DNA from 2 places in the Guptibacillus hwajinpoensis genome. Region 2 is predicted to be linked to the other one. Evidence: a T-box and tRNA genes for the amino acid it is inferred to sense, from the RefSeq annotation. Region 2 holds a T-box; the other holds one or more tRNA genes.

Region 1 (15,805 bases), 1.4 Mb from region 2:
TTAATCTTCAAACAAGACAGATGGAATTTAGCGGGATTGGTAATATTAGCTTAATCATTTATCAAGCTGATGGGCGCGTTATTCGTCCGATTTCTTACTCCGGTTACTTATCTGGAAAGCTTCAAAAAGTGAAAGTACAAAGAATTGAGTATCCGGTAGGATCTTCATTTGTTACTTTTTCTGATGGGGTCCAGATTAGTTCCAAAAATTACACGATGATAGCAAAGTTTGATTCTGTGCAAGAATCATTTAAGCATTTAACTGACACACTGCCGTCAACGAATGATGATGTTACCTTGCTAGTAGGGAAAACAGTATAGAAAAGCTCTTCCGAGTTAAAAGGGGGGGGCTTTTTTATTTTGGTTATTTGAAGTACCCACCTTTATTTCGAATAAGTAGACTTTCAACTGGTCCCTTTATTCGGTAAACTGATACTAATATTGAAATGGTATACGAGGAGGAATGGTTTTGGAAATCACAGCTGATCAAAAACAAACAGCGCATTTTAAACAGGTGGCGCAAAATCTAACTATATCTGAACGTAGCGTTCGAGAAGTGATTACACTACTTAATGGTGGGAATACAGTTCCATTCATTGCAAGATATCGTAAGGAACTTACTGGTGGACTGGATGAGGTGCAGCTTAGAGACATTCAGGAAGCGTGGACCTATCTACTGAATCTTGAAAATCGAAAAGAAGAAGTTACTCGCCTCATTCAAGAGCAAGATAAACTAACGGTGGAACTGAATACTCAAATTCAGAAAGCCTCAAAGCTGCAGGAGGTAGAAGATCTTTATCGTCCTTATAAGCAAAAGAAGCGAACGAAAGCTACGGTGGCAAAAGAAAAGGGGCTTGAACCTTTCGCGAATTGGATTGTAAGAGAAGGAAAGGGCGATCCAGAGGTTAAAGCCGAACACTATTTATCTGAAGAAAAAGAGGTTACTTCAATAGAACAAGCTCTTCAAGGGGCGAAAGATATTATTGCAGAGCAGATTTCAGATGACGCTGATGCGAGGAAATGGATTAGGACAAAAACATTCCAATATGGAATGCTAGAAACAACGGTGAAATCGGAAGAAGACGATCCCAAGAAAATTTTCGAAATGTATTATACATATCAAGAAGGAATATCAAAAATAGTACCGCATCGAATACTTGCGATTAACCGTGGTGAAAAGGAAGGCATTCTTCGGACGTCAATTACGCCACCGCTTGATTCGATACACGACTATTTACGTAGGAAGATTGTAAAGCATCAACAGGGTCCGTGTATTACACTTCTGGAGGAAGCAATGACAGATAGTTATAAACGGCTTATTCAACCTTCTGTCGAGAGGGAAATCCGTAAGGAACTAACAGAAAGGGCTGAAGATCAAGCGATTCATATATTCTCTGAGAATCTAAAGCACCTCTTGCTCCAGCCGCCATTGAAAGGAAAGCGAGTTCTTGGTGTAGATCCAGCTTATCGAACTGGTTGTAAATTAGCAGTAGTCGATGATACCGGAAAGATGTTGAATGTATCCGTCATTTACCCTACTCCTCCTCGATCTGAAGTTGAGAAAGCAAAGTCAGCAGTCAAGCAGATGATTAGTGACTATGACATTGAAATGATTGCAATCGGGAATGGAACGGCATCTAGAGAAACCGAGCAATTCATCGCAAGCGTCATTCAGGAAGTTGACACAGAAATTGTGTATTTAATTGTGAACGAAGCTGGAGCAAGTGTTTACTCTGCTTCTGAGCTGGCGAGAGAAGAGTTTCCTTCTCTCCAGGTAGAAGAGCGATCGGCTGTTTCTATTGCAAGGCGGGTTCAAGATCCTCTTGCAGAACTTGTTAAAATAGATCCGAAGTCCGTAGGAGTAGGTCAATACCAACATGATGTTTCTCAGAAGAAATTAAACGATCAGCTAACCTTTGTTGTTGAAACAGCCGTTAACCAGGTTGGTGTTAATGTGAATACTGCATCCGTCTCTCTTCTCCAGTATGTAGCCGGCCTTTCACGTACAGTGGCTACAAATATTGTTAATAGGAGAGATGAAGAAGGTAAATTCACAAGTCGTGTTCAATTGAAAAAAGTTCCGAGGCTTGGGGCAAAAACCTATGAGCAGTGTATCGGCTTCCTTAGAATTATGGGAGGAAAGCAGCCACTTGATCAGACTGAGATACATCCTGAAAGCTATGAGGTGACGAAAGCGCTTCTTACTCAAATTCAATGCAACCCTCAAGACATTGGTTCAGATAAGTTGGTTCAGGCTTTGTCGGCTCTATCGATTAAAGAAACAGCATCAGCACTTGGAGTAGGAGAGCCGACGCTAGCAGACATAGTGGCTTCATTACAAAAGCCAGGTAGAGACCCACGTGATGAACTATCTCAACCTATTTTAAAAACGGATGTACTCAAGATGGAAGATCTTGAACATGGGATGGAGCTAGAAGGAACGGTTCGTAACGTTGTGGATTTCGGAGCCTTTGTTGATATTGGAGTGAAACAGGATGGGCTTGTCCATATTTCGAAACTAACAAATCGGTATGTGAAGAACCCGATGGAAGTCGTCCATGTGGGACAGGTTGTAACTGTTTGGGTAGATAGCATTGATCTTAAGAGAGAGCGAATTGCCCTTACTATGCTTAAACCATCATAAAGCACTGCCCTTAGGGGCGGTGTTTTCTTCTATAAAAAAACCAGCATTGGTTAAGTAATTTGATCTGGCGTCTGTCTTTCTCGAAGTAGGCTTGCTTCAGCCGATTTTTAAACCATACAGGCATCAAGAATCTCCTCCTTTAGAAGATGACACTTTCTTTCTGATGTTGTAAATTAGTTTATGATAAGGTGCTTGTATGTGTTCGTTAGGAGAGGAGGGTAGTTTATGAAAGTGGAACGTATGAATAATGATGAACTACAACAAATTGTAGAGACCGTATCCGAAAAATGGTTTAGGCTTCCCTTTCGGCACAAAGCTAAATTTAATTCTCGCCTTAGAACCACAGGAGGACGTTATTTATTGAGATCTCATAATCTCGAATTTAACAGAAAGCATTATGAACAGTTTGGTATGGATGAATTGATCGGTATTATAAAACACGAACTCTGTCATTATCATCTTCACATTCAGAATCGGGGATATAAGCATCAGGATCGAGATTTTAAACTTCTTCTCAGTCAAGTAGGTGGGTCAAGATATTGTCAGGTAGTTCCTGGACAAAGAAGAGTTGAAGCGATTAAGCATACATATGAATGTGCCGGTTGTGGCTCAAAGTATAGGAGGAAAAGAAGAATAGATACGTCTCGGTTCGTTTGTGGAAAGTGTAGAGGCGGGTTAGTTAAAATTTCTTGAAACTTCTCATTGACGGTTAGTATGGTATGTGGTAAATTAATAAAGTCTCTTTAAGAGAACATGTCCAAATCAAATAATTAACGGGTTTGAAAAGTTTTAAAATTCTGTTGACTTTGGTTGTTGGATGCGTTATTATATTAAATGTCGCCGATAATGGAGACGGCAAATCACATACTATTCCACAGTAGCTCAGTGGTAGAGCTATCGGCTGTTAACCGATCGGTCGTAGGTTCGAATCCTACCTGTGGAGCCAAACGGAGAAGTACCCAAGTGGCTGAAGGGGCGCCCCTGCTAAGGGTGTAGGTCGCGCGAGCGGCGCGAGGGTTCAAATCCCTCCTTCTCCGCCATTTTATGGCCCGTTGGTCAAGTGGTTAAGACACCGCCCTTTCACGGCGGTATCACGGGTTCGAATCCCGTACGGGTCACCAACATTTTTTAAAACGTTCAACGTGTTTCATCAACATGATATGTAATCAGATAAAGGTCCCGTGGTGTAGCGGTTAACATGCCTGCCTGTCACGCAGGAGATCGCGGGTTCGATTCCCGTCGGGACCGCCATTAATTTAAATTTAATCCTGATTATATAAAATGTTGGGCTATAGCCAAGCGGTAAGGCAACGGATTTTGATTCCGTCATGCGCTGGTTCGAATCCAGCTAGCCCAGCCATGTTGAGCCATTAGCTCAGTTGGTAGAGCATCTGACTTTTAATCAGAGGGTCGAAGGTTCGAGTCCTTCATGGCTCACCATTTATTGCGGGTGTGGCGGAATTGGCAGACGCGCTAGACTTAGGATCTAGTGTCTTACGACGTGGGGGTTCAAGTCCCTTCACCCGCACCAATTCTTTTATAACTTTAAGTTTTCATCAAGTAACGATGTGCGGTTGTGGCGGAATGGCAGACGCGCTAGCTTGAGGGGCTAGTGGGGGAGACCCCGTGGAGGTTCGAGTCCTCTCAACCGCACCAAATATAATATGCGCCCGTAGCTCAATTGGATAGAGCGTCTGACTACGGATCAGAAGGTTAGGGATTCGACTTCTCTCGGGCGCACCATTTCTTATTTCAACAAAATGTCGGGAAGTAGCTCAGCTTGGTAGAGCACTTGGTTTGGGACCAAGGGGTCGCAGGTTCAAATCCTGTCTTCCCGACCATCAATATTGCGGGTGTAGTTTAGTGGTAAAACCTCAGCCTTCCAAGCTGATGTCGTGGGTTCGATCCCCATCACCCGCTCCAATTAAGATGGGCCTGTAGCTCAGCTGGTTAGAGCGCACGCCTGATAAGCGTGAGGTCGGTGGTTCGAGTCCACTCAGGCCCACCATCTTTTTTTAGAAAGTTGTTGACATCAACTAACACATCATGTTATGATGATTTAGTCGCTGAAAACGGCATTGAAAGGAAAATCGATCTTTGAAAACTGAACGAAACGCCATGTAAGTAGTTGTTTCTACGGAAACAAACATTGTTTTAAAAGCTAGATTAAGCTTTCTATCGGAGAGTTTGATCCTGGCTCAGGACGAACGCTGGCGGCGTGCCTAATACATGCAAGTCGAGCGGAGATTTGGGAGCTTGCTCCCAAATCTTAGCGGCGGACGGGTGAGTAACACGTGGGCAACCTGCCCTGCAGACTGGGATAACTCCGGGAAACCGGAGCTAATACCGGGTAATACATCGCACCGCATGGTGTGATGTTGAAAGTTGGCCTCTGGCTAACACTGCAGGATGGGCCCGCGGCGCATTAGCTAGTTGGTAAGGTAATGGCTTACCAAGGCGACGATGCGTAGCCGACCTGAGAGGGTGATCGGCCACACTGGGACTGAGACACGGCCCAGACTCCTACGGGAGGCAGCAGTAGGGAATCTTCCGCAATGGACGAAAGTCTGACGGAGCAACGCCGCGTGAGTGACGAAGGCCTTCGGGTCGTAAAGCTCTGTTGTTAGGGAAGAACAAGTACCGTTCGAATAGGGCGGTACCTTGACGGTACCTAACCAGAAAGCCACGGCTAACTACGTGCCAGCAGCCGCGGTAATACGTAGGTGGCAAGCGTTGTCCGGAATTATTGGGCGTAAAGCGCGCGCAGGCGGTCCTTTAAGTCTGATGTGAAAGCCCACGGCTCAACCGTGGAGGGTCATTGGAAACTGGGGGACTTGAGTGCAGAAGAGGAGAGTGGAATTCCACGTGTAGCGGTGAAATGCGTAGATATGTGGAGGAACACCAGTGGCGAAGGCGGCTCTCTGGTCTGTAACTGACGCTGAGGCGCGAAAGCGTGGGGAGCAAACAGGATTAGATACCCTGGTAGTCCACGCCGTAAACGATGAGTGCTAGGTGTTGGGGGGTTCCACCCTCAGTGCTGAAGTTAACACATTAAGCACTCCGCCTGGGGAGTACGACCGCAAGGTTGAAACTCAAAGGAATTGACGGGGGCCCGCACAAGCAGTGGAGCATGTGGTTTAATTCGAAGCAACGCGAAGAACCTTACCAGGTCTTGACATCCTCTGACAATCCTGGAGACAGGACGTTCCCCTTCGGGGGACAGAGTGACAGGTGGTGCATGGTTGTCGTCAGCTCGTGTCGTGAGATGTTGGGTTAAGTCCCGCAACGAGCGCAACCCTTGATCTTAGTTGCCAGCATTTAGTTGGGCACTCTAAGGTGACTGCCGGTGACAAACCGGAGGAAGGTGGGGATGACGTCAAATCATCATGCCCCTTATGACCTGGGCTACACACGTGCTACAATGGACGGTACAAAGGGCAGCAACACCGCGAGGTGAAGCGAATCCCATAAAGCCGTTCTCAGTTCGGATTGCAGGCTGCAACTCGCCTGCATGAAGCCGGAATTGCTAGTAATCGCGGATCAGCATGCCGCGGTGAATACGTTCCCGGGCCTTGTACACACCGCCCGTCACACCACGAGAGTTTGTAACACCCGAAGTCGGTGGGGTAACCTTTATGGAGCCAGCCGCCGAAGGTGGGACAAATGATTGGGGTGAAGTCGTAACAAGGTAGCCGTATCGGAAGGTGCGGCTGGATCACCTCCTTTCTATGGAGAATTACGAGGTAACATTGGTTACCAACCTTACATGAGCGTTTCGTTTAGTTTTGAAAGAATGATTTACTTCTTTCAAAACAGGCTAGTCGAAGAAGCAGCAATGCCGATTCGAGTGATAGCCATGTTCCTTGAAAACTAGATAGCATAAACAACGACATCCAATAATTATTATTTTTTTGCGTTAAATCTTTAGTAGTTAGTCACATCTAACGATGTGCATCGACGAAGTTAGAAGCGTTAAGCGACTAATGTAGTCTAAGGTTAAGCTACTAAGGGCGCACGGTGGATGCCTTGGCACTAGAAGCCTAAGAAGGACGGGACGAACACCGATATGCTTCGGGGAGCTGTAAGTACGCTTTGATCCGGAGATTTCCGAATGGGGGAACCCACCATCCGTAATGGGATGGTATCCATTTCTGAATACATAGGGAATGGAAGGCAGACCCGGGGAACTGAAACATCTCATTACCCGGAGGAAGAGAAAGCAAATGCGATTTCCTGAGTAGCGGCGAGCGAAACGGAATCAGCCCAAACCAGAGGGCTTGCCCTCTGGGGTTGTAGGACGTCTCTTTGGAGTTACAAAGGCACGGATAGACGAAGCGACCTGGAAAGGTCCATCACAGAAGGTAACAATCCTGTAGTCAAAATCCGCTGCCCTCCGAGACGGATCCTGAGTACGGCGGGACACGTGAAACCCCGTCGGAATCTGGGAGGACCATCTCCCAAGGCTAAATACTCTCTAGTGACCGATAGTGAACCAGTACCGTGAGGGAAAGGTGAAAAGCACCCCGGAAGGGGAGTGAAAGAGAACCTGAAACCGTGTGCCTACAACTAGTTGGAGCCCGTTAATGGGTGACAGCGTGCCTTTTGTAGAATGAACCGGCGAGTTACGATCCCGTGCAAGGTTAAGCTGATAAGGCGGAGCCGCAGCGAAAGCGAGTCTGAATAGGGCGACAGAGTACGTGGTTGTAGACCCGAAACCGGGTGATCTACCCATGTCCAGGGTGAAGTTCAGGTAACACTGAATGGAGGCCCGAACCCACGCATGTTGAAAAATGCGGGGATGAGGTGTGGGTAGCGGTGAAATGCCAATCGAACCCGGAGATAGCTGGTTCTCTCCGAAATAGCTTTAGGGCTAGCCTCGCGGCAAGAATCTTGGAGGTAGAGCACTGATTGGACTAGGGGTCCTTACCGGATTACCGAATCCAGTCAAACTCCGAATGCCAACGATTTATCCGCGGGAGTCAGACTGCGAGTGATAAGATCCGTAGTCGAGAGGGAAACAGCCCAGACCACCAGCTAAGGTCCCAAAGTATACGTTAAGTGGAAAAGGATGTGGCGTTGCTTAGACAACCAGGATGTTGGCTTAGAAGCAGCCATCATTTAAAGAGTGCGTAATAGCTCACTGGTCGAGTGACGCTGCGCCGAAAATGTACCGGGGCTAAACGTATCACCGAAGCTGTGGATTGTCTTACGACAATGGTAGGAGAGCGTTCTAAGGGCTGTGAAGTCAGACCGAAAGGACTGGTGGAGCGCTTAGAAGTGAGAATGCCGGTATGAGTAGCGAAAGACAAGTGAGAATCTTGTCCGTCGAAAGCCCAAGGTTTCCTGAGGAAGGCTCGTCCGCTCAGGGTTAGTCGGGACCTAAGCCGAGGCCGAAAGGCGTAGGCGATGGATAACAGGTTGATATTCCTGTACCACCTCCTTTCCGTTTGAACGACGGGGGGACGCAGGAAGATAGGGAGAGCGCGCTGCTGGAAATGCGCGTCCAAGCGATTAGGCTGGTGAATAGGCAAATCCGTTCACCGCGAAGGCTGAGTCGTGATGGCGAGGGAAATTAAGTACCGAAGTCCCTGATTCTACACTGCCAAGAAAAGCCTCTAGTGAGGAAAGAGGTGCCCGTACCGCAAACCGACACAGGTAGGCGAGGAGAGAATCCTAAGACGATCGGGAGAACTCTCGTTAAGGAACTCGGCAAAATGACCCCGTAACTTCGGGAGAAGGGGTGCTTCCTCGGGTGAATAGCCCAGGGGAGCCGCAGTGAAAAGATCCAAGCGACTGTTTAGCAAAAACACAGGTCTCTGCAAAGCCGTAAGGCGAAGTATAGGGGCTGACACCTGCCCGGTGCTGGAAGGTTAAGAGGAGGGGTTATCCCTTACGGGAGAAGCTCTGAATCGAAGCCCCAGTAAACGGCGGCCGTAACTATAACGGTCCTAAGGTAGCGAAATTCCTTGTCGGGTAAGTTCCGACCCGCACGAAAGGTGCAACGACTTGGATACTGTCTCAACGAGAGACCCGGTGAAATTATAGTACCTGTGAAGATGCAGGTTACCCGCGACAGGACGGAAAGACCCCATGGAGCTTTACTGTAGCCTGATATTGGATTTTGGTACAGCTTGTACAGGATAGGTAGGAGCCATAGAAGTCGGACCGCCAGGTTCGATGGAGGCGTCGGTGGGATACTACCCTGGCTGTACTGACATTCTAACCCAGCACCGTGATCCGGTGCGGAGACAGTGTCAGGTGGGCAGTTTGACTGGGGCGGTCGCCTCCTAAAGTGTAACGGAGGCGCCCAAAGGTTCCCTCAGAATGGTTGGAAATCATTCGCAGAGTGTAAAGGCACAAGGGAGCTTGACTGCGAGACCTACAAGTCGAGCAGGGACGAAAGTCGGGCTTAGTGATCCGGTGGTTCCGCATGGAAGGGCCATCGCTCAACGGATAAAAGCTACCCTGGGGATAACAGGCTTATCTCCCCCAAGAGTCCACATCGACGGGGAGGTTTGGCACCTCGATGTCGGCTCATCGCATCCTGGGGCTGAAGTAGGTCCCAAGGGTTGGGCTGTTCGCCCATTAAAGCGGTACGCGAGCTGGGTTCAGAACGTCGTGAGACAGTTCGGTCCCTATCCGTCGCGGGCGCAGGAAATTTGAGAGGAGCTGTCCTTAGTACGAGAGGACCGGGATGGACACACCGCTGGTGTACCAGTTGTTCCGCCAGGAGCATAGCTGGGTAGCTACGTGTGGAAGGGATAAGTGCTGAAAGCATCTAAGCATGAAGCCCCCCTCGAGATGAGATTTCCCACAGCATTAAGCTGGTAAGATCCCTTAGAGATGATGAGGTAGATAGGTTCGGGGTGGAAGCGTGGCAACACGTGGAGCTGACGAATACTAATCGATCGAGGGCTTAACCTAAAAACGAAAAGCGAAGTGAGCCATTTGGCTCATGGATCTGGACATATTGGAAAACGTTGTACGTGCTATCTAGTTTTCAGGGAATACCTGAAACAAGGAAGTTTGATTAAGGTGCACCACGTCCTGTGGTGAACATTGAACTAACATCCTGTTAGTCTAGTGACGATGGCGAAGAGGTCACACCCGTTCCCATGCCGAACACGGAAGTTAAGCTCTTCAGCGCCGATGGTAGTTGGGGGATCTCCCCCTGCAAGAGTAGGACGTCGCTGGGCAACTGAAAGAAAGTCAGAGATCAATAGGGTCTCTGACTTTTTTGTATGGGTTTGTACTCGTTTGATTCTTCATGAATAAGCAAAAAGACATCATTGAAAGCTACGTAGGGGTGGGAGAAGCAAGAAATTCGAGGAAGCCAGTGATGACAGACCGGAGTGGATATTCGGAGATCTATGAGGATCTGTCATCGCGCAGCTGACGAAGAAGTTCGTCGTTTATCGCCCTGACAAAAACAGTTGCGTGGATAAACTTCCAAAACATACTATTTTAATAGAAAAACACAAGTATCTTTTAATATTTAGGGGATTTTATAATAGATTGAAAATTTCGACCCGTATTTCTTGATAATCAAACTAATAAGTCGTACAGTTAATGAAAAAGAATTTTGTATAAAGGAAGGGAAAGTAAATGGATTTTCATTTTGACACAAAAGCAGTTCGTTTTCCTAGAAAGACTAAGACAGATACCGTTAGTAAAGTACAACCTATTTATCAAACATCATCGTTTGTATTTGAAGACCTGGATGATCTAGAATCATTTTACGAGGGGAAAAAGGATTACTTATATACACGTGTAAGTAATCCCAATACGGAAGATCTCGGAATGGGCGTAGCAGACCTTGAGGGGGCCCCTAAAGGTCTGGCAACTTCCTCTGGCTTATCAGCTATTCTTGCAGGTGTGCTTTCTGTAGTGAAAGCTGGAGATCATATTGTCGCTTGTGAGGATTTGTATGGTGGCACGTATTCTCTTTTCAAAGAAGAGCTGCCTGACTTTGGAATTGAAGTATCATTTGTCGATTTTACGAATAAGGATGAAGTGGAGAAGGCTATTTGTTCCAATACTAAGCTATTGTATACAGAGTCTGTGACTAATCCACTTCTCCGAGTCGAAGATTTGACCGCGCTTGTTGAGCTTGGGCAAAATCATGAATTGGTTACAATGGTAGATAATACGTTTGCCACACCATTTCTTCTTCAGCCATATAAGCTAGGTATTGATCTAGTCGTACATAGTGCAACGAAGTATATTGGAGGACATAGTGACGTGACAGCTGGCGTTCTTGTGGGACGCGAAAATCTTCTTGCAAAGGCTAAAGCGAAAGTAATTAACCTCGGTACCAATCTGAGCCCATTTGAAGCATGGTTAGGTTGTCGGGGCCTAAAGACAATGAGTGTAAGAATGGAACGTCACGTTAAGAATGCTGCTTTTCTTGCTGAAGCATTAAAAAATGTGGAGGGTATTAAGAAAGTCTACTATCCAGAATATGTTTCAGAGAGAGGAAATGGAGCTATGGTTTCCATTGAACTTGATGAACACTCAAACGTGAAAACGTTCTTTAAATCCCTCGGCTGGGTGAAAATCATTCCGACACTTGCTGGGTTAGACACTACCGTTTCATACCCCATTGGAACGTCGCACCGGACCATCCCGGAAACTACAAGAGAGAAACTGGGTATTAATAAACAACTCGTTCGTATTTCAGTGGGAATTGAAAATGAAGTTGATATTGTAAAAGCTTTTAAAGAGGCTGTTGAAAAATCCCTATAATAGGGATTTTTTCTTTTTTAACTAAAGCTTGCATTCGTTACATTTATCTGGTATAGTATTGTTTGTGTCCTAATAAAGGCACTGCACATATATTATAAATCGTCGCGGGGTGGAGCAGTTCGGTAGCTCGTTGGGCTCATAACCCAAAGGTCGCAGGTTCAAATCCTGCCCCCGCAACCAATTTAAAAATTTTCACTACGTTGAATAAGCTTCTAAGTTAAAATTTATTTGTAGTCCCTTTAGGGGCAACCTAAACTCATAACTTGGTACTATTCCTTTCAAACGTAAGTTTACAAATAATACATACTGGTCTCGTGGTGTAGCGGTTAACATGCCTGCCTGTCACGCAGGAGATCGCGGGTTCGATTCCCGTCGAGACCGCCACTTTTCACTGAGCGATTTGATCGCTTTTTTTTTATACTTTCAGATTAGAATTCCACAAATTTATCCTTTACATTATTGATACAACACAAGTTTTTCTAAACAAATATGTGAATTTACACGTAAGTAAGATAAACTGATAGAAAAAGGACCTTAGGATGAAATTCCTAAGGTTTTTTTATAAAATAGAAAGAGAGATGAGTTTGGTTGAAAGATGAGTTTGCGTTTATTCAATCCATTAAGCCGGCTTATACTTTTCGTGATGAACTAATTCTGGGAATTGGAGATGATGCTGCTCTTTATCACATTGATTCAGAGTGGGATGAGATTGCCTGTGCAGATACAATGGTAGAAGGAATTCACTTTAAGAAAAGTACAATGTCTCCCTTTCAAATTGGCAGGAAGGCGCTTGCTGTTAATATCAGTGATATAGCAGCGATGGGGGGAATTCCATTATTCTATCTTGTTTCCCTTTCTGTTCCGCAAAATGGGTGGTCTTCGAAGCAGCTAAGAGAAATATATAGCGGTTTAAAAGCTATTGGTGATGACTATCAAATGGACATGCTTGGCGGAGATACTGTATCAACTAGAAGTGATCTTCACATTTCAGTAACCGTCATTGGAAAGATAGAGAAAGGTCGTAAGCTTCTTCGTAACAATGCAAGAGCCGGAGATGTTGTATTTCTAACAGGCCCTGTTGGGGGATCTGCAGCAGGTCTATCGTCATTACTTGAGAGTAGATCAAAAGATTCTCCTTATATTCACTATCATCAGGAACCGAATCCGCGAGTGAAAGAAGGAAGAATACTAGCTAAAAGTGGTTATCGGGTTTCGCTCAATGATGTAAGTGACGGTATAGCCAGTGAGTCCCATGAGATATCAGAAGCGAGTGGTGTTTCGATTGTACTGGAACAGGATTTAATTCCTGCTCCTGAAGGTTTTGAGGCTTATTCCTCCTTTAAGCGGTTAAACTGGATGTTAAACGGCGGCGAAGATTACGAATTGATTGGAACAGTTTCAGAAGACAATTGGGAGCATTTAAAGCAGCTTTTTAATGATCATCATGCATCACTATATAGAATCGGCTATGTAGAAGATCAAAGTCCGGGTGTGTGGACGGTATATAAAGATCAAAAATTTAAATTGGATAAGAAGGGCTATAATCACTTCTCATCCAGGGAATAGGTGATTAACATGAGTGGATATGCTTTCATCATGAAGTCTCCGGAAGAAACAATGGCGTTTGGCAAAAAACTTGCTGAAAAGTTAAAGCCGGGATGCGTCTTGACGCTTGAAGGAGATCTAGGTGCTGGCAAGACTACATTTACCAAAGGGATTGGAAAAGGACTTGGTGTTACTAAAGTTGTGAACAGTCCCACCTTTACAATTATTAAGGAATACGAGGGAGCAATCCCTCTCTTTCATATGGATGCGTATCGTCTTGAAGAAAGCGATGAAGATCTTGGATTTAGTGAATACTTTGAAGGTGAAGGAGTGACGGTAGTAGAGTGGGCGAAGTTCATTCAGGACTTGCTTCCAAAAGAGCTTCTCCGTGTTGAAATTTACCACCAAAGAGAATCAGAAAGAAGACTTATATTAAGGCCATTTGGAGATTATTATGAGTCTGTATGTAAGGAGTTGCAGCATGAAAGTACTAGCCATTGATTCTTCTACCTATTGCATGGGCGTCGCTGTCATGGATGGCGATATTATTGTCGGAGAGCTCATTACCAATTTAAAGAAAAATCATTCTATTAGACTGATGCCAGCTATTGAACAATTGCTAGAAGAAGTTAGCATCAAACCGGCTGAGCTTGAAAGAATTGTCGTTGCGGAAGGACCGGGATCTTATACTGGTCTTCGCATTGGAATAAGTATTGCCAAAACGCTTGCATGGACATTAAATATTCCACTTGTGGGGGTTTCAAGCCTCGAAATACTGGGTCAAAATGGCCGCTACTTCAATGGGGCGATTGTTCCCTTCTTTGATGCTAGAAGGGGTCAGGTGTATAAGAGCCTATTTGCGGCAAAGGGTACGCTTGTTGAAAGGAAATCAGAAGACAGCATTGTGTTATTAGAAGATTGGTTGAATGAAAACAAAGACAATCATGACCAATTTTTATTTATTAGTAATGATTTAGTGATCCATCAGAAGCGAATTGAGAAAATCCTTGGCGATAAAGCGTTGTTTTCGCCAGTTAGTAGTTTGTATGCGCGTCCGTCCGATCTTGCGAGATTAGGACGAGATAAAGACCCAGTGGCAGATGTGCATCAGTTTACACCTAATTATGTAAGAATGGCTGAGGCAGAAGCGAAATGGCTCGCTTCACAAAAAAAGTAGGGGATTAAAAATGAACGAAACGGTGTCATTTCGGTCGATGACCGTGGAGGATATAGAAGCTGTTATGCGGATTGAACATGCGACGTTTCCAACGCCATGGAGCAGATCAGCCTTTTATAATGAAATCGTCATTAATCATTTCGCTGCATACCTGCTTCTTGAAGTAGGAGAAGAGATAGCGGGATATTGTGGTGTGTGGGTCATTATCGATGAGGCACATATTACGAACATTGCACTTCATCCTGAGTATAGGGGGAAGAAGCTTGGAGAATCGCTCTTAAAGAAAGCTATTCATTTCGCTAAATCCCGTGGTGCATTAAAAATGACCCTAGAGGTTAGAGTATCAAATACGGTTGCGCAGAACCTTTATCGGAAATTTGGTTTTGAAGAAGGCGGGATTCGGAAAAATTATTATACGGATAATCAAGAGGATGCGCTAGTTATGTGGGTGAATTTAAATGGAAAATAAACAGGAAATAATTCTTGGTATCGAAACAAGCTGTGATGAGACGGCTGTAGCGATTGTTAAAGGTGGCAAAGAAGTAGTCGTAAATGTGGTTGCCTCTCAAATTGAGAGTCATAAACGGTTTGGCGGAGTGGTTCCTGAAATTGCATCTCGTCATCACGTCGAACAGATGACGCTTATTCTTCAGGAAGCGCTAGATGAAGCAGGCTTTACGATGGATGATATTGACGGGATAGCCGTGACGGAAGGACCAGGTCTTGTAGGAGCTCTCCTTATTGGAGTTAATACAGCGAAAGCCCTTGCCTTTGCCCATCAGAAACCGCTCATTGGGACACATCATATTGCAGGTCATATTTATGCGAATCAACTCGTTACAGAACTTGCGTATCCACTCCTTGCTCTTGTTGTGTCAGGTGGCCATACTGAGCTTGTTTACATGCGATCTGAAGGTGAGTTCAAGGTAATCGGAGAAACACGTGATGACGCAGCTGGTGAAGCGTACGACAAGGTGGCTAGAACGTTGAAGCTCCCATATCCGGGAGGTCCTCATATCGATCAACTTGCTCAAGTGGGGACAGCGTCAGTACCGCTTCCACGAGCGTGGCTTGAAAAAGGATCTTATGATTTTAGCTTTAGTGGTTTGAAATCAGCAGTTATTAATACAGTCCACAATGCAAAGCAGAGAAATGAAGAATTGAAACCAGAAGATCTTGCAGCAAGCTTCCAGGCATCTGTTGTAGAGGTTCTTGTCACCAAAACATTGCGAGCCGCTGAAGAATATGATGTGAATCAAGTTCTTCTTGCAGGTGGAGTAGCAGCGAATAAAGGCCTTAGAAGTGCATTAACGGAAGCTTTCAAGGAATCAGGTAAAGAGCTGGTCATTCCGCCGCTCCATTTCTGTACGGATAATGCTGCAATGATTGCAGCTGCAGGAACGATTGCATATCGAAAAGGAAAACGATCTTCACTTCAATTGAACGCTAATCCGGGATTAGAACTGGGAATCTAATCCCGGTTTTTTATTTTATCCCAGCCTTAAGGGGCAGTAAAACCCCCGCCTCAAAATGTAAATCAATCGAGACGTTTAGGTGGGGGTCAACTGCCCCTAAAGGTCCGATTGGTTCAACTAACCATCAGAGGGGGATGAAGCAAAACCCCCTCTGATGGCAGTTTCACTTTATGTTATAAAGAACAATTATCCACTGAAAGTGGATAATGTGGACATGTAA
Region 2 (15,805 bases):
CCGCCTTGAAAGGGAAGGGAAAAGCTCTTTAACAATCATCATCGCCCAGTAAGAAGCAATAGTAGGTCCTTTATTGTCAATAGCACCTCTTGCAAAAAGTTTACCATCGCGGATCTCCGGTTCGAACGCAGGTGTTGTCCAGCCACTCCCGGCAGGGACAACATCAACGTGGCATAAAATCCCAATGAGTTCTTCTCCTTCGCCAAACTCCAGATGACCTGATACATGTTTCACATCTTTCGTTTGAAACCCATCACGCTTTCCTAATGCAAGCATATAATCCAGCGCTTCTCTGACCTCTTTTCCAAAGGGTGCTTCAACACTACTTTCTTCTTCGTTTAATACACTCTTAATTTCAAGCAGACCTTTTAAATCATTCAGAAGATGTTCTTTCCTCTTCAAGACTTCATCATGCCAGTTTACTGCACTCATTCCTACTACACCCGCCTTTTTAATTTGTCGTATACCCCTTGATCACAAATCACAAATAGTTTTGCATTCCTTGAAATCGCTTCGTCCAGACGACGATTAATATCCATTTTATCGCCATCTGCGATGAGGGTCGCACCCTCTTCCAACAGAGCATTGAATGCCTCCCGATAAGTCGTCCAATTTTGATGAACAGGTATTTCATATAAATTGTCGCCATAACTTCTACTTAAAAGTTGTGAATACACACCGGAAATTCCTTTTGTAAAAGCAGATCGAACCGCCATACGAGAAATCGCCTCGTGCGATAACACAAACTCATCTACTTGAACATGTCTGAAATTCTTAATGTGTTCTTCTTTCATTACTTCAACGGTAGTATGGATCTCTGCTGACAATCGTTCTATTGAACTCGCAATGATCAATGACTTCCCATCTGCTAGCAGAGCATCATAAATGCTATCATCTGAAAAAACAAGTACGGCCTTTGCGTTCATAATATCTGCTTTTCGAAGCACTGCTTCCTCAGCAGCATCCCCCTGAATGTAATGAATATGTTCTTCCAGGATAGGAGCCTTAGGCAGCTTATCAATAATGACAATTTCGCACTTCTCCGAATCCATGATCTCAGAAACTGCATAAGATGCTTTTTGTGACCAACCAATAATGACTATGTGATTATTACCCTCATATGGCACCTTTCCTTCCTCCCTTCTTTTTTTTATCTCAGCAAACCCATCAACAAATTTACCGATCACTACTCCAATCAACCCAATTCCTACAATATAGAGAAACATTGCATAGATTCTCCCGCCAATTGAAACTGGAAAATAATCTCCGTACCCAACTGTAGTGACGGTTGTCATTACCCACCATAACGCCTCGAACAGGGTAGGAAATGTCTCTGGCTCAATAAGACGCATAATCATTGCACTTACCAATACAAGGGCTAACGAAGCATAAAACAAGAAACGGTTATTAAGTTTGATCGCTTTTTTAATGAATATTCGTATAAACACAAGTATCCCCCTCTCCCCTTGATGATTCTATATCTATAAGAATAGCAAAGGAAGGAATGATAAGGAAGAAAGATCCAAATGAAATGAAATTTTTTGCCGAAATAACTGAATTATTGTAAAATAAACTTTAAAGAGGGGGTGTAAGTTATTTCGAAAAAGGGAAATGGCAATAAGAAAAATAAATAATGCCGATCAATCGCTTATCTTATGAAAGTGGTATGACCCTATTCGTCATTACACCAAGTTGTTCCCAATACATCCAGTTATCACTTCCAGACGCAATCGGAGCACTCAACCAGACAAACTTTCATGAAAAAAACGAAGGAATCCTTTGAAATTAAATATATCTTTACGTTTCCTTCATATGGTTTTAATAGTAGAAAACTATGCTAGGGATAAGGCGTTGATTACATGTTAGGGAGTGGTTCTTTGAGTATAACTTCAACTGATCGTATGATGACCCGTATCAAGTCTATCTATCTTTTTATTAGCAAGCATGGTACTGTCAGCACAAATGAGTTAGTTGAAGAGTTTGGGATTACCCAGCGAACAGTTCAAAGAGATTTGAACGTACTGGCCTACAATGAATTAGTCAAAAGCCCAAACCGAGGATTCTGGACAACCACGAGTAAGAGAGTTAAAGTAGGATAACAATTATAAGGACTGGCTTATTGACACCTTGTTGACGTAAGCCCTTGTTTTTGCCATTATTTATATCCATAAGAAAAAAGCCCATTCAAGGGCTTTTTTCTTATGTGAAGATTATTTTTTGAGATAATGATGATATCCTGCTGGAACAATCACTTTTCCGTGCTGAAAATTCACAGATTCATTCAATTTGAGATAAGGATGCTCGCTTGAAAGAAAATCAGATAAGAAACCTTTAGAAAGCTCTAACCCATCGATTTCGCCATCCGGTTTAATGACAACTTCTTTCACTTTCCCAAGTTCTTCTCCATCTTCTGTAAGTACTTCAGCCTTATGCAATGACGTGTAAGAGTGTTGATCAGCAAGGGCAGCGGATTGTACTTCTTCATTATGTTCGTTAAGCGTAATGCTATCTTGTTTCCACGTGAGCTGATTATAAGGAACAATGAGATTCTTATGCACGCCTTTCGTTTTACGATCATCATCAGTAACAGGATAGTTATCCGGAGTAAATTGCCCTCCAGATGCCTGGATCGAATGAAGCATTTCTCCCGCGTGATGATCCGGCACAGCATCTTTTTCGTTAGAAGCCTCTTTCCTATCAAGCTCAACATAGGTTACTCGACGTAAAGACGAATCAAAATAAATTTGCTTTACTTTAAATTCAGCAGTTGAACGACTGCTAAGTTTGCTACCGTTTAATTTTTCTCCAACCTTAATCATCAATATCCTCTCCCTCTCAACTGTCTACTCCTTGTTATTCCCTAGCTCAGTGAAAAGGAAACGAGAGATCACTTTTGTAGAAAGGCTACTTCATCTTCTGTTAGTTCTCGGTACTCTCCTGGTTCAAGATTGCGGTCAAGAAGAAGTTCACCCATTTGAATTCGTTGTAAATAAACAACCTTCTTCCCTACTGCTTCAAACATGCGTTTCACTTGATGAAACTTGCCTTCATGAATGGTTAATTCAATCTGAGAAGTTTCCCCTTCTTCAATAATGTTTAGTTCACCTGGCTTTGTAACATAACCATCATCAAGGGTTACGCCTTTCCTGAATGCTTCAACATCTTCTTCGGATACCATTCCGCTCACCCGTGCAAAATACGTTTTGGGGACATGATGTTTCGGTGATGTTAGATGATGAGCTAGTTTCCCATCATTTGTGATAACAAGTAAACCTTCCGTATCTTTGTCAAGACGGCCAACTGGAAATGGTTCAAAAACCTGATCTTCAGGAATTAATAAATCGATGACAGTTTCATCTTCATCTTCTGTCGCAGAAATAACGCCCCCTGGTTTATTCATCATCAAATAAATATATTCTCGATATTCTACGGGTTCATCATGTACGGTTACAATGTTAACCTCTGGATCAACATGTTGTTTCGGATCCTTTGAAACTTCTTCATCTATACGGACGATCCCGGTCTTGAGAAGCTTCTTTACCTCTTTTCGAGTTCCATATCCCATATTGGCAAGCAACTTATCTAAACGCATCAAATCGCTTCCTTTCCATAATTTTTCCAACATTTATTATTATTTTGAGCATAACTTGAGGGAATCAAGGGTATGTAAACGTTAAATGCCAAAATGCACGTTTGGAGTGAACAGAATGACAGAGAAAGTTGGACTTTTAGCAACTGCACGAAAGAAAAGCAACAAATCAGCACCTGTTACCGAGTTCTATCAGAGTCCTTTATTTCAAAAAACGCTTGAATACGCTTTGCACCACTATGACCGCATGTATTTCTATAATGCCAAAGACGGTCTATTATTACCAGACGATATAATGGATCCGTACGATGTTTCAATTAAAACATTTACACACCAACAACGAGAAGAATGGGCTCAAAAAGTGATTGAGCAATTCTCTTCGTATGAATCTTCCTCAAATATAACAGTATGTTTACATGGGGGCTCCGTCTACCGCAAACATCTCGAACCTCAGCTCAATCGTTTTGATTATTATTATGAAGTACCGCTCAAAGGTCTGGGCATTGGCGAACAGCTGAGCTGGTACCAGAAAAACTCAGTATAACACGTGACATCTGCCCAGCAACACTGCCTAATCTTCACATACACTATCTCGTAACCAAAAAGGGGGGATCGTGTATGTATGATCGACAGCAGGGGCAGAGTTATCAAATATTCCCAGGTTATCCAGGTGGACCAGGGTTCCCAGGCCAGCCAGGATATCCAGGTCAACCGGGATATCCTGGAAATATTGAACAACAGCTTCGAGAAATCGAACGCGAGCTAAGAAGACAGAATCGCCGAATTACACGCATTGAACGACAACTCGGCATTCGTGAAGACGAATACGGTTATTAATCATAACTGACGTATACCTTAAAAAATGAAGGCCCGTGGGCCTTCATTTTTTAACGGCGTTTTAAGAATGAGAATCGTTCACCAAGTACTAACCCAGCAAGATTTGAACGATAGGAAAGCCACAGATAAATAACTCCTCCTACTGTAATTCCAACTAAAAGATTAATAATGGAATAAAGCATGCTACCACCTTCACTTGCTGAAAGGTAAAGATTAGGCATAGCTGATTCAAGTGGTAATGTAGCTGCTTTTGCAGCAACTGCCATGATCCCAACAAAAATACCGATCAACAAAACCCTTCTAAAAATGAAGCCAAATTGATAATTGGTAAAACGCTTGATGATGAATATCGTAATAAGAACAGATGTTAATAGCCCGATGTTTGTAGCAAATATAGCACCTTTTCCTTCAAATAAAACAACGAGTGGATATGTTAATCCAGCTTTCAATCCTAAACCAGCTAATAAACTATAAACTGCAAACTTCTGTTTATTAACGCCTTGAAGAATCGCTGCTGTTACTGAAAAGAGTGCGAACAAAATCGCTGAAGGGGCGTACCACATTAACAATGAACTACCAAGGTCCTGATTAACGGTTGGATAAAGAACACGAAACACAGGATCTGATAGTACAGCTAGACCAATCGCAGCTGGCGTCGTAAGGAATAACAATATTTGAAACGTTTGTGTCAGCTGCTTCTGAAGAATCGCATCTTTGTTTGATGTAAATGATTTAGTAATTGCCGGGATAATCGTCATCGCAAGCGCTGTTGCAAGTGAAACTGGAATCATTATCAACTTGTGAGCAAGTCCCGTAATAATGGCAAAAACAGACTCATATGAAGGTTGATCATACCCAACACTCTTTAGGGCGGGATTTATTAGAAATGTATCAACCTGGAGATACAACGGAATCGCAAGACCTACCACTACAAACGGAAGGGCATACGTAATAATTTCCTTATACATATCTGAAAGGGAAACATTGTAATCCACTGTACTTTCAGCAAGATGCCGATCAAGTTCAGGCTTGCGCTTTCTGTAATACCAGAAGACTACCATCAGACCACCCACCGCGCCTACAAATGCACCAAATGTTGCATACGTGGCGGCAGTCGCTGCTTCACCGTCCATCACATTTATGATAATTACACTTGATGCAAGAATAAATACGATACGGAAAATTTGTTCAACAACCTGTGAAACCGCAGTTGGCCCCATGGATTGCAGCCCCTGGAAGAAACCACGCGTCAAACTCATGATCGGTACAATTAATAAAGCCATACTGACGACGCGAATAACGAGCGTAACATCTGCGATGGTGTTCCCTTCGCTTCCTTCGTCAATGACGATGCGAGCAATTGGTTCTGCCATTAAAAATAACGCAAGGAATGCGATGAAACCAGTGAACGTCATTAGTATAAGCCCTGATTTAAAGAGTCTTCTTCCTGTTCGATAATCCCCTAACGTGTGATATTTCGACACGAACTTTGAAACAGCAAGCGGAATACCAACAGTCGATAAGCTAAGCATAATCGTATATGGTGTATATGCATACTGATAGAGTGCTACCCCCTGTGTTCCAACCAGGGCAGTAAACGGAAACATGTAGATCATTCCCAGTACTCTAGAAAAAAGGGTCGCAGCTGTAAGCAGCATCGTCCCTCTGATCAAATTTGAATCAGACATTTCTCCAACTCCTACTTCTAACCATTCAACTATATATTTTCGTCATCTATCAACAATTTTCAACAGTTATAAAAATACACCTCTTCATTCTAAGCTATTTACCTGTTAACAACAATTATAAATTTCCGCGAAACTTTAATATGTATTGGAAATTGTGGTATGTTTGTCTGTAGCAAAATGAGAGAGGTGTAAGCATGAAATATGATGTCATTGTGATTGGCGGCGGTCCGTCCGGACTCATGGCGTCTGTATCAGCGGCGGAACACGGAGCATCTGTGCTGCTCGTTGATAAAGGAAACAAACTCGGTAGAAAACTGGCTATATCCGGGGGCGGAAGATGCAATGTTACAAATCGACTTCCGCTCGACGAGCTCATTAAATTCATCCCAGGTAACGGTAAGTTTCTATACAGCGCATTTAATATCTTTAATAATGAAGATATCATAAAATTCTTTGAAGATCTCGGCATTCAGCTAAAGGAAGAAGATCACGGGAGAATGTTTCCCGTCACAGACGATGCAAAATCTGTTGTGAACGCACTTCTAGACAAAGTACGGAAACTAAATGTGACCATTCAAGTAAATACGCCTGTTGAAAAGGTATTGTATCAAAACGGTGCTGTTTCAGGGGTAAGACTTCAAACAAAAGAAGAAATCACAGCGTCCAACGTAATTATTGCCGTTGGAGGTAAATCAGTACCACATACTGGTTCCACTGGCGATGGCTATGCATGGGCAGCAGAAGGTGGCCACACGATTACTGACCTTTATCCAACTGAGGTGCCAGTGACTTCAAGTGAACTTTTTATTAAAAACAAAGAACTACAGGGGTTATCCCTTCGAGACGTCGCCTTATCCGTTCTAAATCCGAAAGGAAAAGTGATCAAAACACACAGATGGGACATGATTTTCACCCACATCGGTTTATCTGGACCAGCGGTCCTTCGCTGCAGTCAGTATGTCGTGAAGGCAATGAAGAAATTCAATGCGCAGTATATCCCACTTCAAATTGATGCCATTCCCGATCAAAATGAAGAAGAAATTTATCGTGAACATATGAAAATCGCAAAAGAAGAGCCGAAAAAGGCCATTAAAAACATTTGGAAAAGCAAAGTACCAGAACGATATATGCTTTTCCTTCTTAATAAAGCAGAGTTATCACCTGAGACGACCTATGCACATTTATCAAAAGAAAAAGTGCGTGACTACGTCCGTCTTTTAAAACAATTCCAGGTCGCCATTGACGGCACACTGCCTATTGATAAAGCATTCGTTACCGGCGGCGGTGTATCACTAAAAGAAATACATCCAAAAGAAATGGCCTCCAAATTCACAGAAGGACTCTACTTCTGCGGAGAAGTCCTCGACATCCACGGCTACACAGGCGGATACAACATCACAGCAGCCTTCGTAACCGGCTACACAGCAGGAAAAAGCGCAGCGGAAAGAAAAGCGGAAGTGGCCGATTAGACCCGGCAGGCACTGGAGCCTTTCAAATTGAACACGTTCTTTGTGTTCGGTTTGAAAGGTGAAGTGACCGAGGGTCTAATCGGCCACTGCAGCTGGATCTCACGAAAAGCGAAGACGAGCGCTTAGAAACGGAGATATTGGAACGCTTGAACTGGAACACGCTTTTTGTGTTCCAGTTCAAGCGTGAAATAAGGAATTCTTAAACAAAACGAGAGGTAACTGCCCGATGCAGCTACCCCTCGTTTTTAATTCGTTATCGTTTCTTTCGATTTCTTCCACCGCTCCTACTTGATGAAGAGGGCTTACGAGATTGACGCTGACGGCCTCCTCTTTCATCGTTCTGTCTTCTTCCGGAATCTCGCTCTTCATGAGCTGGTAAAGCATTTTCAACCGTTTTACGCTCAAGCTTTTTCCCGATTCCTTTTTCAATCATTTGAATGAATTGCTGATCTTTCGATGCAATAAATGTATAGGCGGCACCATCCTCACCGGCACGACCAGTTCGACCAATACGATGGATGTAGCTTTCGGTATCCTGAGGAATGTCATAATTAAATACATGCGTAACACCCTCAATATCAAGTCCCCTTGCTGCTACATCGGTCGCTACAAGAAGCTGAATTTTCGCATCACGAAACCTCTTAATAACACCTTCACGCTTGGCTTGAGAGAGGTCACCATGAAGCTCATCAGATAAATATCCTTTGGATTTTAAGTCTCCATTCAACTTACTCACTCTACGCTTTGTTCGGCAAAAAATGATACCTAGAAACGGTCGCTCTTCGTCGATTGTTTCTGTCAATGATCCAAACTTTCTTCGATCAGTTGTTTCAATGACATATTGCTGAATTTCTTCTACTGTTTTACCCTTCTCTTTCCCTTTAATTGTCTTCGGCTTATGCATAAAACGTTTCGCAAGTTGTTTAATGTCGCTAGAAAGTGTAGCAGAGAATAGAGCAGTCTGACGATTTTCAGGTGTTTCATTGATGATATCTTCTACTTCTCGTAAGAACCCAATATGGAGCATTTGGTCTGCTTCATCAAGGATGAGAAAAGCTGTCTGAGACAAGTCGATTGTTTCTCTGCGAACATGATCGAGAAGGCGTCCAGGGGTACCAACAACAATGTGAACCTGTTTATTAAGACGCTTAATTTGCCTCTCTACATCTTGTCCTCCATAGACTGCAAGCACATTAATGTCATCGCGTCCCTCAACTAATTTCATTAATTCATTTGTAATTTGGATCGCTAATTCCCTTGTAGGCGTTACAATCAATGCCTGAACCTCTGGCGCCTCCGTATCAATCTTTTCTAAAATTGGAAGTAAAAACGCAAATGTTTTACCTGTACCTGTTTGTGCCTGTGCGATTACATCCTGTCCATTAAGCATGACCGGGATCGTTTCCCTCTGAATATCAGTAGGAGTATGAATCCCCTGTTCCTCTAACCGTTCAATAATCTGCTTGTCTATCTCTAATTCTTTAAATTCGTTCAAATTATTCACCTCATGTTTAGTATATCAATTGTTGCTTTCTTCTCTCAGAAATGTTGAATTCTTTTCTGTAGTAACACAAAAAGCTGCCTCCTTGACGACAGCCGGAGAGCGGTCGCTTGAGACAGCCATTTCTTATTATGCTAGATAGTTCCCCATTACTTTCGAAACGTAATTCTCTGTTTCCTTGAATGGCGGTATACCACCGTATCGATCAACATTGCCTGGCCCTGCATTGTATGCAGCAAGGGCAAGCTCTGTATCACCATTGTATTTATCAGTCATTTGCTTAATGTATTTAACGCCACCTTCAATATTCTGACGCGGATCGAAAGGGTCCTTCACACCCAGTGATGCCGCTGTAGCAGGCATTAACTGCATTAACCCCATTGCACCAGCACCACTTACACTCGATGATTTATAGCCCGATTCTTGCTTAACGATCGAATGTATTAGTTTAGGATCAACCTGGTACTACTCAGAAAGCTCCTCAATATATCCATCAATTTCGAGCGATGATGAAGAGTAGGAAGCAGACTGCGGTTGGACGATAGGAGCGAATGTATTTTCATTGTAAATATTCATAGAACTCATACCGGCAGGTGCCGGCTGTATTTCTTGTTCACTAGATTGATTAGTGAGAGCCTCTTCAAGCATGTCAGTAAAGGAAAAAGCTGATAATTGCTGATTCGCCATCACATTACCTGGGTGCAATTGACGCAATGCTTGTAAGTCCATCATAGCACGAATGAGTTCTGCCTTCATTTCAACACCTCGGTATAGTTGGTTCCCTCATTATAGCAGATACTTAAGAAGAACGAATCATTTTCTTCAAGTCTTTATACTTGGATCCTTAAGAAAAAGGTGTTATGATTAATTAATCTTATAGACTTACTAGGATTAAATATCAAGTTAAGCGCCTTTTAAGAGTGCTACTCCTAAAGGCGCAGACAGAACTATGAAGAAACGGTCATGTAATAAATAGGTTGCTTGCGCTGCTTCATCAAGATCTTGACAGCAAGTCGTGCTGCTTTTCGGTCTTCAGCAAGCACAATAATCTCTTTATCACATACATCGGTTTCCTTTGTCTGTCTTCCCAGGTAAGAAAGCGGAATGTTCTTAGCCTTCTCAAACGGCGCTCGGTGTGAAAGAATATAATCTCTCACATCAATCAAACAATATTTATCATCATCAAGCCGGTCAAAATTGATCGGTTTCATGTATGAATAGGGATAAAAAGTTCTCCATAATCCCAGTGTAAATACCGAAAAAGCAGCAACAACAGCTCCCCATAATGCCATTTCATCTCTCTCCTTTATAAGCAGGGCTACTTAACGTTTCCCTCCCATTTCATCATACCACCGACCATGTTCTTTACTTCATAACCATGTTCTTTTAAATATTCACAAGCACTTTCACTGCGTCTTCCAGATCTGCAAACCATAATGTGCTCTTCATCTTTGTTAATTTCATTCATTCGTTCTGGAATAGTGCCAAGGCGGATATGTTTCGCTTCAGGGATCATTCCCTCTTCTACTTCTTCATCCTCACGAACATCGATAAGTGATACTTTCTTTCCGTTGTTTAAAAGTTGTTGTACCTCTTCAGGTGTAATCGTCTTAATTTCATTACTCATAAAAGCATTCCCCTTCCATTAAGATCGAATATGATTTTCCATCGCTATTCACTTCAACAAAAACAATCGTACATGATTTGTAAGTGCAATACAAGAATTCTAGCTTCCTTCACACCACAGTTATATTCTTTCCAATTAATTTGGGTTATTCACTTCTTAAATATTTTTCAAGGCTATATCGCGAATGACTATTAATAAAGCTATTATTATAAAAACCCTCTCCTTTAAAGAAGAGGGTTCTCCACATTAGTTTGCTACGATGTTAACAAGCTTTCCTGGAACAGCGATCACTTTTCGAAGGGTTTTACCATCGAGTTGGTCTTTAATCTTCTCGTGCTCTAGTGCAATTTCCTGCATTTCGTCACGTGATGCTTCAGCAGGGATCGAAATTTTAGCGCGAAGCTTACCATTGATTTGAACAACAATTTCAACTTCATCCACTGTCAGCTTGCTTTCATCAAACATTGGCCAGTTAGCATATGCAAGAGTTTCCTCATGTCCAAGTGCCTGCCATAGTTCTTCTGCAAGGTGTGGCGCAATTGGCGAAAGTAATTTGACTAACCCTTCCATCAAGTTAACTGAAACAGTTTCCTGCTTATATGCCTCATTCACGAATACCATCATTTGTGAAACAGCAGTATTAAAACGAAGACCTTCCATATCTTCCGTGACTTTCTTAACCGTTTCATGGTAGACGCGTTCCATTTCCTCAGTAGGGGCTGCTTCTGTAATAGAGGAATTCTTAATATCACCCTCACCATACAAACGCCATACCCGATCAAGGAAACGACGTGCACCATCAAGTCCATTATTCGACCATGCAATGGATCCTTCAAAAGGTCCCATGAACATTTCATAAAGGCGTAGCGTATCGGCACCGTGACTTTCAACAATTTCATCTGGGTTAACAACGTTTCCTTTAGACTTACTCATCTTCTCATTGTTTTCGCCAAGTATCATACCCTGATTCCGAAGACGCTGGAATGGTTCCTTGGTAGGAACGACTCCAATATCATAAAGAACCTTATGCCAGAAACGTGCGTAAAGCAAGTGCAGAACCGCATGCTCCGCGCCACCAATGTACATATCAACTGGAAGCCAATCATTAAGCTTCTTTGGATCTGCCAGCATTTCATCGTTATCAGGATCGATATAACGTAAGTAGTACCAGCAGCTTCCAGCCCATTGAGGCATAGTGTTCGTTTCACGACGACCTTTTTTACCTGTTTCAGGGTCAACAACGTTTAACCAATCTTCAATATTCGCAAGCGGTGATTCACCTGTTCCTGAAGGTTTAATTTCATCCGTTTCTGGAAGGACGACAGGGAGATCTTCTTTTGGAACAGCACTCATTGTGCCATCCTCCCAGTGAATAATTGGAATTGGTTCGCCCCAGTAACGCTGACGACTAAAGAGCCAGTCGCGCAAACGATACGTGATTTTTTTAGTTCCTTTTTCATTTTCCTCTAGCCATATAATGCTCTTTGTGATCGCTTCTTCCTTCTCAAGACCGTTTAAGAAGTCGGAGTTTACATGTAGACCGTCTTCAGTATAGGCTTCTTGTGAAACATCTCCGCCATCTACAACCTCTTTAATTGGTAGTTCAAATGTGGTTGCGAATTCATAGTCTCGCTCATCATGAGCAGGGACCGCCATAATCGCACCTGTTCCGTAGCTCATTAAGACATAATCAGCGATCCAGATTGGAAGCTTCTCATTATTAATTGGGTTGATCGCATAGGCGCCTGTGAACTCACCAGTTTTCTCTTTGGAAAGCTCAGTTCGCTCAAGATCAGATTTGGTTTGAACTTTTGATCGGTACGCTTCTACTTTAGCTACTTGATCAGTTGTCGCAATTTGATCAACAAGCGGATGTTCAGGGGCAAGCACCATATAAGTGGCACCAAATAATGTATCAGGACGAGTGGTGAAGACGTCAATCGCTTCATCGTGATCAACGATCTTAAACGTAACTTCTGCTCCTTCAGATTTACCAATCCAGTTGCGCTGCATCTCTTTAATGCTATCTGACCAATCAAGTTCTTCTAGATCTTCTAGCAAGCGATCCGCATATTCCGTAATCTTCAGAACCCATTGTTTCATTGGTTTACGCACAACCGGGTGACCGCCGCGCTCACTTTTCCCATCAATAACTTCTTCATTCGCAAGAACCGTACCAAGCGCCGGACACCAATTCACGGCTACCTCATCAACATATGCAAGACCTTTTTCGTACAGCTTTGTAAAAATCCATTGTGTCCACTTATAATAACGAGGATCCGTTGTATTGACTTCTCGATCCCAATCATAAGAAAAGCCAAGCTCTTTAATTTGTCTTCTAAATGTATCAATGTTCTTCTTCGTAAAATCACGCGGGTTATTTCCTGTATCAAGTGCATATTGCTCTGCCGGAAGGCCAAATGCATCCCATCCTATTGGGTGAAGTACATTATACCCCTGCATACGCTTCATACGAGATAAAATATCCGTTGCTGTATATCCTTCTGGGTGTCCAACATGTAACCCAGCTCCAGATGGGTAAGGGAACATATCAAGGATATATACTTTCTCACCTTTTGCATCATTTTCAGTCTTAAATGTTTTCTTCGTTTCCCAGTAGTGTTGCCACTTCTTCTCAATTGTTTTGTGATCAAATGCCACTGTCACTCTCTCCTTCCAATCCTTACAGAAAAATAGAAAAACCTCCCATCCCCGTTGTTCATCAACAGGGACGAGAGGTTGAGAATCTGATGTTCACAATCACCCGCGGTACCACCCGGCTTAGTGCTAGAAACAGCACTCACTTCAGACCTTTAACGCAGGCATACGGGTTACCTTACTCCATTCAGGTTTCCGATTCAAAGGCGAGTTCATAAAGTTCTATGTTAACTTTCACCAGGCGTTAACTCTCTAGTAATAGAATCTTTATTACTATTCCTTATCATAATCTTTAGTTTCGTTAGTTAAGTATATAATTTGTATTGTATGAAGACTTGTGAAGATTGTCAAGAACATTATCAGAATAGACGATGTTTTTGTTTTTTATACATCTAAAGAAAGCACTTCCCCTTGAGGTTAATGATTTTGATAACAGTAGCTAACCTATAGCTTATAAGTAAAAAAATAACGCACCATTATCAGTGCGTTATCCCTCTCTATGCTTCTTCTGACTTGCTGATTTGTCTTTTGAATGTGGTTTGTCTTTCTCTTCTTGTTGTTCCTCTTTCAAATCTTCAAGCGGAATCGCATCGACATTCATTTCTGTTTCATCCTGATCAAGCTGATTTTCTTCTTTATCTGGAAGTTGTTCGGGGTTATTCGTTTTCCCTTTTTTATGACGCTTTTCATTATCTGCCATGTGATCACCTCTTAATTGAGTATAGTAATATGTACCACGCACCATATATCCCCAAACGTAATTACACTCATTTGGCGTATCAGACTGGACATGATAAACTTTTTCTATCTACTATTACACGGGTAATGGGTCCCAGGAGAGGAGTCCAAATGGACAGACAAAGAAATGACATCCCCACTCATTTCGCTTCAGAAAAACGTTACTATACCTTTAACAATTACTTACGCACGAAATTTGGTCATAAAGTAATGAAAGTTTCCTTGGACGGGGGCTTTGATTGCCCCAACAGGGATGGAAAAGTGGCTCACGGCGGCTGTACATTTTGCAGCGTTAGTGGATCTGGCGATTTTGCTGGTGATCGACGGGATGATCTTGTCACTCAGTTTCATGCTATTAAAAACAGAACGAATGAACGGAAATGGAAAGGCGCTAAATACCTGGGTTATTTTCAAGCCTATACAAATACATACGCCCCTGTTGAGGAACTACGGGAAAAATTCGAAGTAATTCTAAAGCAGGACGATGTTGTCGGTCTTTCAATCGCAACAAGACCTGATTGCTTACCAGATGATGTGATAAACTACCTTGCCGAGCTTAACGAGCAAACGTTTCTCATGGTTGAACTCGGCTTACAAACCGTTCATGATCAGACTGGCGACTTAATTAACCGCGCCCATGACTTTAAGTGTTATATAGAAGGTGTGGAAAAACTCCGAAAACATAACATTAATGTTGTCTCCCATATTATTAACGGTCTACCTGGGGAAACAACAGAGATGATGATGGAAACTGCCAGTACAGTTGCTCAGTTAGATGTTCAAGGTATCAAGATTCACCTTCTTCATCTTCTTAAGAACACAGCTATGGTTAAACAATATGAAAAAGGAATGCTCGACTTCCTAGACCAAGAAACCTACGTTAATCTAGTTGTTGATCAACTGGAAGTACTACCACAAGACATGGTGATTCACCGGATAACGGGTGATGGGCCCCCTGATTTATTAATTGGGCCAATGTGGAGTATGAATAAATTCAGCGTATTGAATGCAATACAGGATGAGCTCATTAGTCGAAACAGCTGGCAGGGTAAATTTTTCACGAAAGAAAGGATCAAAACAACATGACGCTTCAACGCATATTACCTTTTACAAGAACACTACTGGATGCCGTGCTCACGAAAGGTGACATTGCTATTGATGGAACTTGTGGTAATGGACACGATACCCTTTATCTCGCTGAATCCGTTTCAGAAACGGGGAAAGTATATGGGTTTGATATTCAGAAAGAAGCTCTAGAGTCAACTCACAAACGGCTTGAAGAAGCCGGTCAAACGGCTCAGGTCACATTGTTCCATAGAAGCCACGCTACTATAAATGATGTGATGGACACTGATGAAAAAGGGAAAGTAGCCGCGGCGATTTTTAACCTTGGTTATCTTCCAGGTGGAGATAAATCGATTGTGACAAACCCGGGGGAAACGCTTCAAGCAGTTACAAGGATACTTGACCTGCTACGCTCGGATGGACTACTTATTCTAGTCGTCTATCCAGGTCATCCTGAAGGAAAAATTGAAAGTAAATTGGTAACAGAGTTTACTTCACAACTGAATCAATCGCATTACCAGGTACTAAAATATCAATTCATCAATCAGGTGAATGAGCCACCCTATATTCTTGCCATTAGTAAAAAATAAGGCCGGTGTACTCGCACCGGCCTTCCGTTTCATAAAATTTTCA

What was found. The T-box of region 2 lies ahead of leuS (leucine--tRNA ligase). A T-box ahead of a tRNA ligase gene usually reads a tRNA of that ligase, here a tRNA-Leu.
Region 1: it has a tRNA-Leu gene. The T-box ahead of leuS (leucine--tRNA ligase) is inferred to sense a tRNA for this amino acid. The anticodon was not compared.

Annotation. Positions count from the first base shown of each region.
Region 1 is NZ_CP156674.1:1,956,115-1,971,919, reverse strand. Features, by position in the region: gene ABFG93_RS10275 (SpoIIE family protein phosphatase) at 1-320, shown strand, start outside; gene ABFG93_RS10270 (Tex family protein) at 463-2,643, shown strand; gene cmpA (cortex morphogenetic protein CmpA) at 2,654-2,767, opposite strand; gene ABFG93_RS10260 (SprT family protein) at 2,884-3,336, shown strand; tRNA gene ABFG93_RS10255 (tRNA-Asn) at 3,515-3,589, shown strand; tRNA gene ABFG93_RS10250 (tRNA-Ser) at 3,593-3,683, shown strand; tRNA gene ABFG93_RS10245 (tRNA-Glu) at 3,690-3,764, shown strand; tRNA gene ABFG93_RS10240 (tRNA-Asp) at 3,819-3,894, shown strand; tRNA gene ABFG93_RS10235 (tRNA-Gln) at 3,929-4,003, shown strand; tRNA gene ABFG93_RS10230 (tRNA-Lys) at 4,008-4,083, shown strand; tRNA gene ABFG93_RS10225 (tRNA-Leu) at 4,090-4,174, shown strand; tRNA gene ABFG93_RS10220 (tRNA-Leu) at 4,214-4,299, shown strand; tRNA gene ABFG93_RS10215 (tRNA-Arg) at 4,310-4,386, shown strand; tRNA gene ABFG93_RS10210 (tRNA-Pro) at 4,408-4,484, shown strand; tRNA gene ABFG93_RS10205 (tRNA-Gly) at 4,493-4,566, shown strand; tRNA gene ABFG93_RS10200 (tRNA-Ile) at 4,575-4,651, shown strand; rRNA gene ABFG93_RS10195 (16S ribosomal RNA) at 4,819-6,369, shown strand; rRNA gene ABFG93_RS10190 (23S ribosomal RNA) at 6,638-9,567, shown strand; rRNA gene rrf (5S ribosomal RNA) at 9,723-9,839, shown strand; gene ABFG93_RS10180 (trans-sulfuration enzyme family protein) at 10,249-11,388, shown strand; tRNA gene ABFG93_RS10175 (tRNA-Met) at 11,492-11,568, shown strand; tRNA gene ABFG93_RS10170 (tRNA-Asp) at 11,697-11,772, shown strand; gene thiL (thiamine-phosphate kinase) at 11,977-12,954, shown strand; gene tsaE (tRNA (adenosine(37)-N6)-threonylcarbamoyltransferase complex ATPase subunit type 1 TsaE) at 12,964-13,434, shown strand; gene tsaB (tRNA (adenosine(37)-N6)-threonylcarbamoyltransferase complex dimerization subunit type 1 TsaB) at 13,415-14,110, shown strand; gene rimI (ribosomal protein S18-alanine N-acetyltransferase) at 14,121-14,579, shown strand; gene tsaD (tRNA (adenosine(37)-N6)-threonylcarbamoyltransferase complex transferase subunit TsaD) at 14,569-15,585, shown strand.
Region 2 is NZ_CP156674.1:3,315,597-3,331,401, reverse strand. Features, by position in the region: gene pepV (dipeptidase PepV) at 1-432, opposite strand, end outside; gene ABFG93_RS17160 (potassium channel family protein) at 438-1,448, opposite strand; gene ABFG93_RS17155 (DeoR family transcriptional regulator) at 1,860-2,099, shown strand; gene ABFG93_RS17150 (PRC-barrel domain-containing protein) at 2,211-2,819, opposite strand; gene ABFG93_RS17145 (pseudouridine synthase) at 2,888-3,592, opposite strand; gene ABFG93_RS17140 (DUF6884 domain-containing protein) at 3,708-4,133, shown strand; gene ABFG93_RS17135 (hypothetical protein) at 4,208-4,426, shown strand; gene ABFG93_RS17130 (putative polysaccharide biosynthesis protein) at 4,477-6,114, opposite strand; gene ABFG93_RS17125 (NAD(P)/FAD-dependent oxidoreductase) at 6,309-7,583, shown strand; gene ABFG93_RS17120 (DEAD/DEAH box helicase) at 7,837-9,087, opposite strand; partial or broken gene ABFG93_RS17115 (lytic transglycosylase domain-containing protein) at 9,214-9,555, opposite strand; gene ABFG93_RS23160 (hypothetical protein) at 9,550-9,840, opposite strand; gene ABFG93_RS17110 (rhodanese-like domain-containing protein) at 10,032-10,376, opposite strand; gene ABFG93_RS17105 (rhodanese-like domain-containing protein) at 10,403-10,711, opposite strand; gene leuS (leucine--tRNA ligase) at 10,958-13,372, opposite strand; T-box leader at 13,436-13,665, opposite strand; gene ABFG93_RS17095 (hypothetical protein) at 13,857-14,069, opposite strand; gene ABFG93_RS17090 (TIGR01212 family radical SAM protein) at 14,219-15,193, shown strand; gene ABFG93_RS17085 (class I SAM-dependent methyltransferase) at 15,190-15,762, shown strand; gene ABFG93_RS17080 (hypothetical protein) at 15,792-15,805, opposite strand, start outside.